Regions from separate parts of the Micromonospora sp. DT231 genome, predicted to be linked through region 1. Evidence: riboswitches for the same ligand, from Rfam matches in the RefSeq annotation. Region 1 holds a riboswitch; each other region holds the start of a gene.
The links. Region 1 has a riboswitch for cyclic di-AMP ahead of ACPXBU_RS31140 (coiled-coil domain-containing protein). Riboswitches for the same ligand answer to the same signal wherever they lie in the genome.
Positions count from the first base shown of each region.

Region 2: another riboswitch for cyclic di-AMP. It lies ahead of ACPXBU_RS06230 (NlpC/P60 family protein); the one in region 1 lies ahead of ACPXBU_RS31140 (coiled-coil domain-containing protein).
Region 3: another riboswitch for cyclic di-AMP. It lies ahead of ACPXBU_RS33685 (coiled-coil domain-containing protein); the one in region 1 lies ahead of ACPXBU_RS31140 (coiled-coil domain-containing protein).

Region 1 covers NZ_JBNCNO010000017.1:80,002-83,928, reverse strand. The annotation lists gene ACPXBU_RS31150 (HelD family protein) at 1-245, shown strand, start outside; gene ACPXBU_RS31145 (cation diffusion facilitator family transporter) at 350-1,267, shown strand; cyclic di-AMP (ydaO/yuaA leader) riboswitch at 1,379-1,510, shown strand; gene ACPXBU_RS31140 (coiled-coil domain-containing protein) at 1,516-2,583, shown strand; gene ACPXBU_RS31135 (hypothetical protein) at 2,906-3,406, shown strand; gene ACPXBU_RS31130 (SRPBCC family protein) at 3,743-3,927, opposite strand, start outside.
Region 2 covers NZ_JBNCNO010000002.1:308,212-312,138, forward strand. The annotation lists gene ACPXBU_RS06225 (N-acetylmuramoyl-L-alanine amidase) at 1-1,007, opposite strand, end outside; cyclic di-AMP (ydaO/yuaA leader) riboswitch at 1,243-1,378, shown strand; gene ACPXBU_RS06230 (NlpC/P60 family protein) at 1,446-2,432, shown strand; gene dcd (dCTP deaminase) at 2,495-3,073, opposite strand; gene ACPXBU_RS06240 (pyridoxamine 5'-phosphate oxidase family protein) at 3,173-3,733, shown strand.
Region 3 covers NZ_JBNCNO010000021.1:48,998-52,924, reverse strand. The annotation lists gene ACPXBU_RS33695 (metal-sensitive transcriptional regulator) at 1-211, shown strand, start outside; gene ACPXBU_RS33690 (YibE/F family protein) at 413-1,786, shown strand; cyclic di-AMP (ydaO/yuaA leader) riboswitch at 1,953-2,083, shown strand; gene ACPXBU_RS33685 (coiled-coil domain-containing protein) at 2,088-3,107, shown strand; gene ACPXBU_RS33680 (carbonic anhydrase) at 3,172-3,894, opposite strand.

The DNA.
Region 1 (3,927 bases):
AGGGCACGGTCGGCGTGATCACGCCGGTCCCCCGCCGCGACGAGGTCGCCGGCTGGCTCGACGCGCTCGGCGCGCCGCGCCTCCAGGTGGTGACCAGCCTGGAGGCCAAGGGCATGGAGTACGACGGTGTCGTGCTTGTCGCCCCGAGCGAGATCCGGGCGGATCCGGGTGCCGGGGTACGCACTCTCTACGTGGCGCTCTCCCGGGCCACGCAACGACTCACCACGATCGATCCGACCGGCTGATCCGGGGCATCGCCCGCGGACCAGCGGCCTACGCCACACTTGCATACATAGCGATGTGAGCATACATTTGACCCGGCCCCAACCGGCGGCGGAAGGTGGATCTCGTGGGCGCAGGTCATGACCACCACCATGGGTCGGTCGCCAATGCCGCACACCAGCACAGGGGCCGGCTCTGGGCGGCGTTCGGGCTGCTCGCCACCCTGATGGTGGTCGAGGCGGTGGCCGCCCTGCGCACCGGCTCACTCGCCCTGCTCTCCGACGCCGGGCACATGTTCACCGACGTGCTCGGCATCGGGATGGCGCTCGCCGCGATCACCGCGACCCGGCGGGCCACCACCGACCCGCAGCGCACCTTCGGGCTCTACCGACTCGAGGTGCTCGCCGCGCTCGCCAACGCCGTCCTGCTCTCCGGCGTCGCGATCTACGTGGTGATCGAGGCGATCCGCCGCTTCGGCGACCCGCACCAGGTCATCGCCGGCCCGATGCTCGCGGTGGCCGTGCTCGGCCTACTCGCGAACGTCGCCGCCTTCGCCCTGCTCCGCGCCGGAGCCCGGGAGAGCATCAACCTGCAGGGGGCCTACCTGGAGGTGCTCGGCGACCTGCTCGGCTCACTCGGCGTGATCGGCGCGGCGCTGCTCATCACTGTCACCGACTGGTGGTGGGCCGACCCACTCGTCGCGGTCGCCATCGGCGCGTTCATCCTGCCGCGCACCTGGCGGCTGGCCCGCGCCGCCGTCCGGATCCTTGTGCAGGCCGCCCCGGAACACCTCCAGGTGACCGCCGTGCACGACCGGTTGGCCGCGGTCCCCGGGGTGGTCGAGGTGCACGACCTGCACGTCTGGACGCTCACCTCGGGCATGGAGGTGGCCTCGGCGCACCTGACCATGGCACCCGGCGCCGAGGTCGGCACGGTGCTCACCGCGGCGCGTACCGCCCTGCACGACGACTTCCGGATCGAGCACGCGACGTTGCAGATCGAGCCCGGCGCCGCCCCCGGCGCCTGCGGCTCGATCGAGTGGTGACAGCATTCTCGTGACGACGCACGCACCGTCTGTCACATCGGCTGCAGCAGCCCCACCGGCACCGGTAGGCTCGGTCCCGGCCTCCACCAGGCGGCGCCCTCCAGGCGCCGGTGGCGGTCGCCGCCTAATCGCCCAACCGGGCGAACCGGGGAACCACGTTCCTGGGGTGCATCCGCGTCAGCGGTAGGGATCTTCCGTCCCGAACCCGTCAGCTAACCCGGTCGGCGGCTGACGGAAGGACATGCGCAGTGGCACCAGCACGACCACCCGCCGCCCGACTGGCGGCCCTGATCGTCGCGATGATCGCCCTCGGCGTCGCGCTCCCGGCCGGCACCGCCTCGGCCGCTCCCCCGACCGGCCTGCGGGCCGCCGCCGCACCCGACTCCGACGAGGAGGGCGGCACCCCCTCGCTACGCGCCCAACTCGAGGCCGCCAGCAAGGGCTACCTGGACGCGAAACGCGCTCTGGACACCTCCGTCAAACGGCAGCAGCAGCTCGCCACGCAGCTGAAGGAGATCGAGGTCGAGCTTGCCCAGCGCGACGGCAAGGTCGGCCAGATCGCCGGCGTGGCGTACCGCACCGGACGGCTCGGCGTGGTGTCGGCCCTGCTCAACAGCAGCAGCCCGGAGGGCTTCATGGACCGGGCCGCCGCGCTGGACGCGGTGGCCGCCAACGAGGACCGGGTGCTGCGCGACCTGCTCGCCACCAAGGACCAGGCCAGTCGCACCCGGGCCGCCCTGAACGGCGAGATCGTCGAACAACGCAAGCAGGTCACGGTGATGGCCAAGCGCAAGGACCAGGCCGAACGGGCCCTGACCGTGGCCAACACCCCCAAGCCGAAGACCACCGCCGACACCGGCTCCAACCGGGGCACCTCCAGCGCCAACGCGAAGGCGGCGCCGCGCAACTCCGACGGCTCGTGGCCATCCGAGTCGTGCAGCGTCAACGACCCCACGCCCGCCAGCGGCTGCATCACCCCGCGCACCCTGCACGCGCTCAACCAGGCCAAGGCCGCGGGCTTCACCAGGTACGTCTCCTGTCACCGCCCCAGCGGCTCCGGTGAACACCCCAAGGGCCGGGCCTGCGACTTCGCCGCGCAGGCGAGCGGCTTCGGCGGCAACGCCACCGGCGGCGACAAGACGTACGGCAACAACCTGGCCGCGTACTTCATCCGCAACGCCGACCAGCTCGCCGTGCTGTACGTGATCTGGTACCGGCAGATCTGGCTGCCCAGCAGCGGGTGGAAGTCGTACAGCGGCGCGGGTGGCACCCCCTCCACCGACCACACCAACCACGTGCACCTGTCGGTCTACTGACCCACCCGACGGGTGGCCCGGCCCGAGCCGGGGTTGATCCACGCGCGATCGCCGACTCCGGGGTATCCGGACCACGGGTTACCCCGGAGTCGGCGATGTCGTGTTGATCGTGGCGTCGGGTGACGTCGTCGCCCGGGTGGGCTGTCGCCGGGCGGGCTGTCGCCAGGCGGGCTGTCGCCAGGCGGGCTGTCGCCAGGCGGGCTACGTCGCCGGGCGGGCGGTTGCCGGGCGGCCTGCCGCAGGCGGGCTACGTTGCCGGGCGTACCGCTGATGTCGTCGGCGGTCGGACGACCCGGCGCGGCTCGGCGGGCAGCATCGCGGTATGCGTCGGATTTCTCCCACCGCCCGCAAGGGGCTCCTCACCCTGCACCTGGTCACCTCGCTCGGCTGGCTCGGCGCCGACCTGGTGCTCCTCACCCTCGGCATCGCCGTGCAGCGTGGCGCCGACCCGGCGGTGGTCTACCCGGTCACGGCGTTGGTCGGCACGGTGCTGTTCGCGCCGCTGAGCGTTGTGGTCTGGCTGATCGGGCTCGCCAGCGCGCTGCTCACCCCGTGGGGCCTGTGGCGCTACCGCTGGGTGCTGGCCAAGCTCGTGCTCACGACGGTGATGGTCGGGCTGGTGCTGTTCCTGCTCACGCCGAATCTGCGGCACGCCGGTGCGGTTGGCGCCGCCCTCCCCGCCCGGGACCGCGTCGACCTGGTGATCGCACCCGCGGTGTCGACGAGCCTGATGATCATCGCGACGGTGCTGTCCACGTACAAGCCGTGGGGCCGACGCCCCGTCGCCCAACCCGCCCGAGCGGGGCTCGGCCGCACCCCATGACCGCGCCGCCGCGACCGCCCCCCGGGCGACCGGGCCGCCGCGACCGGGCCGCCACCACGAGATCCTGGACAACACCGTTGCGTTAAGGCTGTGGTGCCCCCGACAGGTCAACCCGCTGCTGCCCAACGGCTTGTAAACCAAGACGTGTCGAGCAGGATAATCGCGTCGATCTTGCACTTCCTGTCGCCGCTTTCGACGTTAATGCACCAAATGTCGGGACAGAAAGTGCAAGATCGCGATGCAGTGCCCGTTGACGTGCAGTCATTCCGCCTGACGCAACGGCGTTGACAACCTGGATCGTGCGCGATCGTGGGGGAGGCGACGGGGCGGGGGCGCTCAGGCCGGGGGTGGGGCATCGCCGGTGCGGTCGAGCGCTGGGCCGAGGCGGGCGGCGAGGGCAAGGTGAGCGGCTCGCGCCTGGCGGAACGCGTACCGGAACAGCGGCGTCGGCGCGGTCAGGGTGATCTCGACGTCGATCCGGACCAGGCCGTCCGGCTCCGTGCGCAGTCGGGTGTGGTTGC
Region 2 (3,927 bases), on a different contig from region 1:
TCCTTGGTGCGGACGTGCTGGGCGACGTGCCCGTCCACCGAGCGCAGCGTGTAGTGCCAGCTCACGTACGTCGGATCCTGCACGAGCCGCAGGGTGGTGGCCCAGCTCCCCTCGGTGTCGTGGATGACGATGTACTCGATCTTCTGCCGGTCGGGACGGTCGGACAGGTCGTGGTTGCCGTAGTCACCGTCGCCGAACGCCGCGTAGGGCGCCGGGATCCACTCGCAGGAGATGGTGCGGGGGCATTCCAGGCCGTCCGGGCGGTCGAGCCGGCGCAGACCCAGCCGGTCCAGCCAGGAGCGCTGCGGGCGGATCGCGCGGGCCGGCAGCGTGATCCGCTCGCCGACGTCGGTCACCCGCGACGCGCCGGCGCCGATGGTGGTGAAGACCTCGTCGGCGAAGGCCGCCGCGGCGTCCGCGCTGTCCGCGCCGGCGTAGCGGGCCACCGCGCCGTACCAGGTGGCCGGGTCGGTGCCGGCACCGACCGGGGCGCCCAACTCCCGCTGGTACGAGGCCAGGAGTGCGGCCCCGCCCCGGATGTTGACGTCGGCGTCGGTGCGCAGCGCGTCGGGAGTCGCGCCGGTCAGCGCGGCGGCGGCATCCACGGTCTGCGACGCGGCGGCGGGTGGCGCCGGGTCCTGGGCCGTCCGGGGTACGGGTGCCAGCGCGGTACGGGAGTCGTCGCCGCGCGGGTCCTCGGCGCCGGTGTCGTGGTGACCACGCACGGGCAGAGCGGTCACGTGTCGGGCGTCGGTCAGGTGCATGGGGCCGTAGCCGCCGCTGGTGCTGGGTGTGCCGGCGTTGCTGTCCCAGCGGGACTCCAGGTAGGAGACGCCGAGCAGCACGTCGGTCGGTACGCCGTACTCGGCGGCCGCGGCGGCGTACCGCTGCTGGCGGTCGACGGTGGGTGCGGCGGCGTGGGCGGGTGCTCCGACCGCGGTCGCGGCGGCGAGCACGGCGACGGCGAGCAGCGCACGCCGGCCGGGCAGCAGGGTTGGATGGTGCATCGAACCCCCTAGATTTCGCGGGTGTGGATGACGCCACCCTCGCGCCGGCCGGGAGTCCGCGTCAATACCTTTCCATGTGTCGACCTGCCAGGAAATAAATCTTCACGTACGGGTCGGTGATCCTCTCCGATCGGTACGGAGTGTCACGGCCGCACGGGTTGCGGAGCGGTAACAAGCGTCTCTACTCTGGTCATTCGTCGGCCCGATAGCAGCTCCGTCCAGCCCGGGCGGTAACGGACCGACACCGCCGAGTCGTTTCCGAACGAACCGGGGACCCATGTCCCCCGGGGTGAATCCGCAGCCACTGCGGTAGGGCGCCGACTTCCCGCCCGAACCCGTCAGCTAACCCGGTAGGCGGTCAGGAAGAAGGAGTACGGAACCCCGGTGGCACTCCATGCCCCGCGGCCGTCGTCCGAGCGGTCGGCAACAGCCGGCCCGATGTCGATTGCGCCGCGCCCACGCTGGTCCCGCTTCACCACCGCGCTCGCCGCACTGGCCGGCGTCGCCGTCGTCCTGACCGGCAGCGCTACGGCGGCCCACGCCGACCCGTCCGTCGCCGAGATCGAGCGCCAGATCGACGCCGACTGGAACAAACTCGAACCGATCATCGAACAGCACAACGCCACCCGGACCGACCTCGCCGCCAAGCGCAAGCAGGCCCAGGCGCTGGCCGCCCGGATCGCCCCGCTGGAGCGCCAGGTCGACGCCGCGATGGACAAGGTCAGTGCCCTGGCCGTGCGCGCGTACAAGGGTGAGAACGTGCTGACCGTCAACGCGGTGCTGGGCAGCCGGTCACCCAGTGAGGTGGTCGGTCAGCTCGAACTGCTCGACCGCTTCGCGCACAACCAGCAGCAGGACGTCCGCGAGGTGGCCGACCTGCGCGACGAGTTGGCCGGGCAGAAGGCGCCGCTCGACGAGATGGTGGCCCAGCTGACCCGTACCGAGGCCCAGCTGGCGGCGAAGAAGAAGCAGATCAACGAGGAGATCGACAAGCTGCAGAAGCTGCGCCTCAAGGTGTACGGCAGCGGTGGCGGCGGTCCGTTGCGCCCCGCGCCCTGCCCCGGCAGCTATCCCGGTGGCGCCGCCGGCACCGCGGTCAAGTTCGCCTGCGCGCAGATCGGCAAGCCCTACGTCTGGGGTGCCGAGGGTCCGAACTCGTACGACTGCTCCGGACTCATGCTCGCCGCCTGGGCGAAGGCCGGGGTGTCACTGCCGCACAACGCCGCAGCCCAGAGCCGCGTCACCAAGAACGTCAGCAAGGCCGACCTGCGACCTGGCGACCTGGTCTTCTACTACAGCGACATCCACCACGTCGGGATGTACGTCGGTGGCGGCTGGGTGGTGCACGCCTCGCAGGCCGGCGAACCGGTCAAGATGAAGAGGGCCGACGACGGTCAGGTCCACAGCTACGGCCGTCCAGGCTGATCGATCGTGCTGATCGAAGGGCCCGTCGCGATTCGTCGCGGCGGGCCCTCGTCGTCAGCGGTTCAGCGGGTGGGCCAGGTGCGCCAGTGCTGCCAGGCGCGGCTCGGCGTCGGCCCCCGCTGCCCCTGGTATCGCGAGCCGTAGACCGCCGAGCCGTACGGGTGCTCGGCTGGCGAGGAGAGCCGGAAGATGCAGAGCTGCCCGATCTTCATGCCCGGCCAGAGGGTGATGGGCAGGTTCGCCACGTTCGAGAGTTCGAGCGTGACGTGCCCGGAGAAGCCGGGGTCGATGAAGCCGGCGGTGGAGTGCGTGAGCAGCCCGAGCCGCCCCAGTGAACTCTTGCCCTCCAGCCGGCCGGCGAGTTGGTCACCGAGCGAGATGACCTCGAGCGTCGAGGCGAGCACGAACTCCCCGGGGTGCAGCACGAACGGCTCCCCGTCGGGCACCTCGACCGCCGACGTCAGGTCGTCCTGCTGCATCGCCGGGTCGATGTGTGTGTAAAGGTGGTTGTTGAAGACCCGGAACAGCCGGTCCAGCCGCACGTCGATGCTTGAGGGTTGGACCAGGGTGGGCTCGAACGGCTCCAGGCCCAGCGTGCCGGCCTTGATCTCGGAGACCAGGTCGCGGTCGGAGAGCAGCATCGGACCACCATAGCGGCGGCCCGAAAACCCACCGGATTCGGTGCCGGTGACCAGCGCGTCGAGGTCGCTACTCGTACATTTGTTCGATAGAATGCTCGCATGGCTTCCTGGTCCGAATTCGCCGCCGACGAGCCCCGACTCGCCGACGGGATCCGCGTTCTCCTCCAGCAGTACGGGCCGGGCTTCGGCTACCTGGCCACGGTCCGTGCCGACGGCGGGCCCCGGGTCCATCCGGTCTCCCCGGTCATCACCGACGAGGGTCTGTTCTGCTTCATCATCGACTCCCCGAAGCGCCGTGACCTCGAACGCGACGGCCGCTACGCGCTGCACTCGTTCCCCCCGGAGGAGAGCGACGACGAGGCGTACGTGGCGGGGCGTGCCCGCCCGGTGACCGATCCGGTGCGCATCGCCCGGTTGGCGCAGGGCGCCCGCGCGGAGCCACAGGTCGACTGGCAACTGTTCGAGTTCACCGTCGACGTGGCGATGTTGACTCGCCGCGAGCAGCACATCGCGGGCATCCCGGGCCTCGCCCCGGCCCGGCCGGCCGTCCGGGTCTGGCTCGACCCGCGGGCCCCCTCGGCGGTGGCTGCCGCGCCGCTCGCCGTGCCGCAGACCCGCCCGACCCGCCGCAGCCGTGACGTCCAGTGCACAGCCGCCTGACCACCACGGCCCAGAGACAGTCGGTGCCGGCTCCGTCGTAAGGGAGCCGGCATTCGGCCGTACGCCCGGCGCTGCCCCCGCGCTGCCCCCGCGCTGCCCCCGCGCTGCCCCCGCGCTGCCCCCGCGCTGCCCCCGCGCTGCCCCCGCGCCGCCCCCGCGCTGCCCCCGCGCCGCCCCCGCGCCGCCCCCGCGCC
Region 3 (3,927 bases), on a different contig from region 1:
CGGCATCGAGAAGATGGTCGACGACGACCGCTACTGCATCGACGTGCTCACCCAGATCTCCGCGATCCAGGCCGCGCTCGACAAGGTGGCGCTGGGGCTGCTCGACGGGCACGCCCGGCACTGCATGCACGAGGGTGCGGCCGAGGGACGGGCCGACGAGATGGCCACCGAGATGATGGCGGCGGTCGGCCGGCTGATGAAGCGCGGCTGACGCAGCGCGGCAGATACAGCGCGGGTGCCGGCACCGCGGCGAGGGGCCGACTTCCGGGCAACCAGGGCCGGGCACTGACCGTCCGTGATCGCGTGGTCGTCGGTTCGCGATCCGCCGCGCCCCGCGCCGCCTTTCGGTGACGACACTGAACCGCGCGGCCCGCCGGCACGTATCCCGCACCGGATCGTTGGGAGTCTCGACTTGGGTTCCGACCACGCCCGCCCCGCTCCGTCCGCCCCACCCCGGGTGCGACGGATCCTCGTCATGACCGTGGTGCCCCTCTTCGTCGCCACAGTGGTCGCCGCGGCGCTGCTCTGGCCGCGCGGAGGAGCACCGCGGACCGACGGCGGAGCGGACGTGCCGCGCTACGCCGGCACGGTGACAAGGGTGGTGACCGAACCGTGCCCGCCGCTGCCGTCGAGCCCGGAGGGCACACCCAGGGTCGGCAACGGGCCGTGCGGCACCGTCGACGTCCGGGTGGACGACGGACCGGCCGCCGGCCAACAGGTGAGCACACCGGTGCCCGACGGCCCGGGCGCGCCACGGGTCGACGTCGGCGACGAGGTCGTCCTTGTCGAGTTGACCGACCCGACCGATCCCACGCTCAGTAACTGGAACATCGCCGAGCACCAGCGCGGCACCCCACTTGTGTGGTTGGCGGTGGTCTTCGCCGCCGCGATCGTCGCGTTCGGCCGGTGGCGGGGGCTGGCCGCGCTCGCCGGGTTGGCGGCCAGCTTCGCCATCCTGCTCACCTTCGTGCTGCCGGGCATCGGCGCCGGCCGGTCACCTCTCCTGGTGGCGGTGGTCGGCGCCGCCCTGATCATGTTCGTGGTGCTCTATCTGACCCACGGCGTCACCGCGCAGACCTCGGTCGCGGTGCTCGGCACCCTGGGCAGCCTGGTGCTGACCGGCGCGCTCGCCACCATCGCCACCGGGGCAACGCACCTCACCGGCTTCGGCAGCGAGGACGCGACGACTCTGTCGATGTTCCAGGGTGACGTGGACCTGCACGGCCTGCTGCTCGCCGGGATCATCATCGGGTCGCTCGGGGTGCTCGACGACGTGACGGTCACCCAGGCGGCCACCGTCACCGAGCTGGCGAACGCCAATCCCGGGCTGACCCGCAGGCAGCTCTACCGTGCGGCGACACGTGTCGGCCGGGCGCACATCGCCTCCACCGTCAACACGATCGTGCTGGCGTACGCGGGCGCGTCGCTGCCCCTGCTGCTCCTGCTCACCGCCGACGCGCGGCCGATCGGGCAGCTCCTCACCAGCGAGTTCCTCGCGCAGGAGATCGTCCGCAGCGCGGTCGCGACACTCGGGCTGATCGCCGCCGTGCCGCTGACCACCGGACTGGCCGCGATCGTGACCGCGGCCGGGCGCGCCGACACCACGCCGCCCGTCGATGCCACCCGGTCGCGCCCCCGGGCGGACGACCGGGCGGAGGCGCTGGCCGCCCTCAACGCGCCGCGATCGCGGCAACCCGACGAGCCGGACCAGACGCGGACCCGGCGCCCATCCACCGCCACCGACGGGTGGCCGGAGTCGAACAGGAGCACGGATACGGCATGGTGACACTCCTCAGCGTGACCAGATCGGGTCCCCCACCTGAGAACCGCGTCACTGGTTACCCACCGCTATGGCGAAATGACACTTTTGGTCGGCATCCAGGCGTAGCTCACCCAGTCGACTCTCGGGTAACCTCGCTGCCGGTTACCGATGAAGGCGCGAAGCGGCGCCTGCGGTGCCACCGCCCAATCGCCAACCGGCGAGCCGGGGACCCAGGTGTGTGGGGTGAATCCGCGTCAGCGGTAGGGGCCACTTCCGCCCCGAACCCGTCAGCTAACCCGGTCGGCGGTCGACGGAAGGGAACATTGTGACGGCACCCCTACGCCGCTGGATGACACCCGTGGTGGCCGTGATCGCCGCACTGACCGTGCTCGCCGGGCCCCTCCCGGCCCACGCCGCCCCGACGACCCCCACGCCGTCCGGGCACGAGGAGGACGGCGAGCCCCAGCTGCTCAACGACGTCATCGAGCAGGCCAACCGCGACTACTCCGCCGCCAAGTCCAGACTGGACAAGTCCAAGAAGCGGCAGCTCGAGTTGGCGCTTGAGGTGGACCGGGCCAAGGCCGACCTGGACGCGCTGGCGCCACAGGTCGGGGAGATCGCCGCCCAGTCGTACCGGACCGGTCGGATCGGCGCGCTGGCGATGCTGCTCGAAAGCGACGCTCCGGACACGTTCGTCCAACGTGCCGCGATGCTCGACGAGATCAACATGGTGAACGAGAACAAGCTCGCCGAGGTCAACGCGGTGAAGTCCCGCGCCGAGCAGGCCAAGCTGCTCCTCGACACCGAGGTCCGCGAGCAACAGAAGCAGACCGCCGTGATGGCCAAGCGGAAGACCGAGGCCGACAAGGCGCTCTCCCTGGTCGGCGGCAAGGGCTTCACCGGCGGCCTGGTGGACGCCACCTCGAAGGTCGCCAAGATCGGGCCGGGCCGCACCGCCGACGGTGACTGGAAGGCACAGTCCTGCAGCGAGAACGACCCGACCACGTCCGGCTGCATCACGCCACGCACGCTGCACGCGTACAAGGAGGTCAAGGCGGCCGGCTTCAACCGGTTCGTCGGCTGCTACCGCTCCGGCGGGCCGTGGGAGCACCCGAAGGGCCGCGCCTGCGACTGGTCGCTGCAGAAGAGCGGCTTCGCCCCGTGGCACAACAACGACACCCGGATGTACGGCAACAACGTCGCCGCCTTCCTCATCCGTAACGCCGACCGGCTCGGCATCTACTACGTGATCTGGAACCGGCAGATCTGGTTCCCGGCGAGCGGCTGGAAGTCGTACAGCGGGCCGTCGAACCACACCGACCACGTGCACATGTCGCTGCTCTGACCCACCGGATCCTTCGTCGAGGGCCGCTCCGCACCACGCGGGGCGGCCCTCGACGTGTCAGCCCCTAGGCGGCCGTGGCCGGGTCGGCCGACCCGGTCGGCACGTCGAGCGACGCGAAGCCGGCCGGGACGGCCGCCACCGGGCGTACGACTCCGGCGGCGAGGCGGTACGACACGCCCACCACCGCGCACCGCCCCTGCGCCACCTCGTCGGCCAGCACGGGCGACTGCCGGAGCAGCGTCTCGACGGTCTGCGCGATGTGGATGTCGACGATGCCGTCGATGTCGTGCACACCCTCGGCCTCGGCCCTGCGCAGACTGGGCAGCACGGCATCGACCACCGCGCCCAGGTGCCCGGGAGGTTGGGTGCCCGTCGCGGAGGACTCCCGCGCCGCCTGCACCGCCCCGCACGAGTCGTGGCCGAGCACCACCACGAGCGGGGTGCCGAGGACCGTCACCGCGTACTCCACGCTGCCGAGCACCTCCGGACCGGCGGTGTGCCCGGCCGTGCGGACCACGAACAGGTCACCGAGCCCCCGGTCAAAGATGATCTCGGCGGCCAGACGGGAGTCGGAGCAGCCGACGATCACCGCGAACGGGTGCTGTCCGTCGGCCACGGCGGCCCGGTGCCCGGCGTCCTGGTTGGGGTGGCGTGGGGCGCCGCTGACGAAGCGCCGGTTTCCGGCGGTCAGCTCGGCGTACGCCCGGGCCGGCTCACTGGGCGCGGACGCCCGGTCGGCGGTCCGCTGCGGACCCGGCTGCCCGCCGGGAGTTCCAGGACGACTCATCCCCGCACCTCGTCTTCACGCGTCTGACCTGGT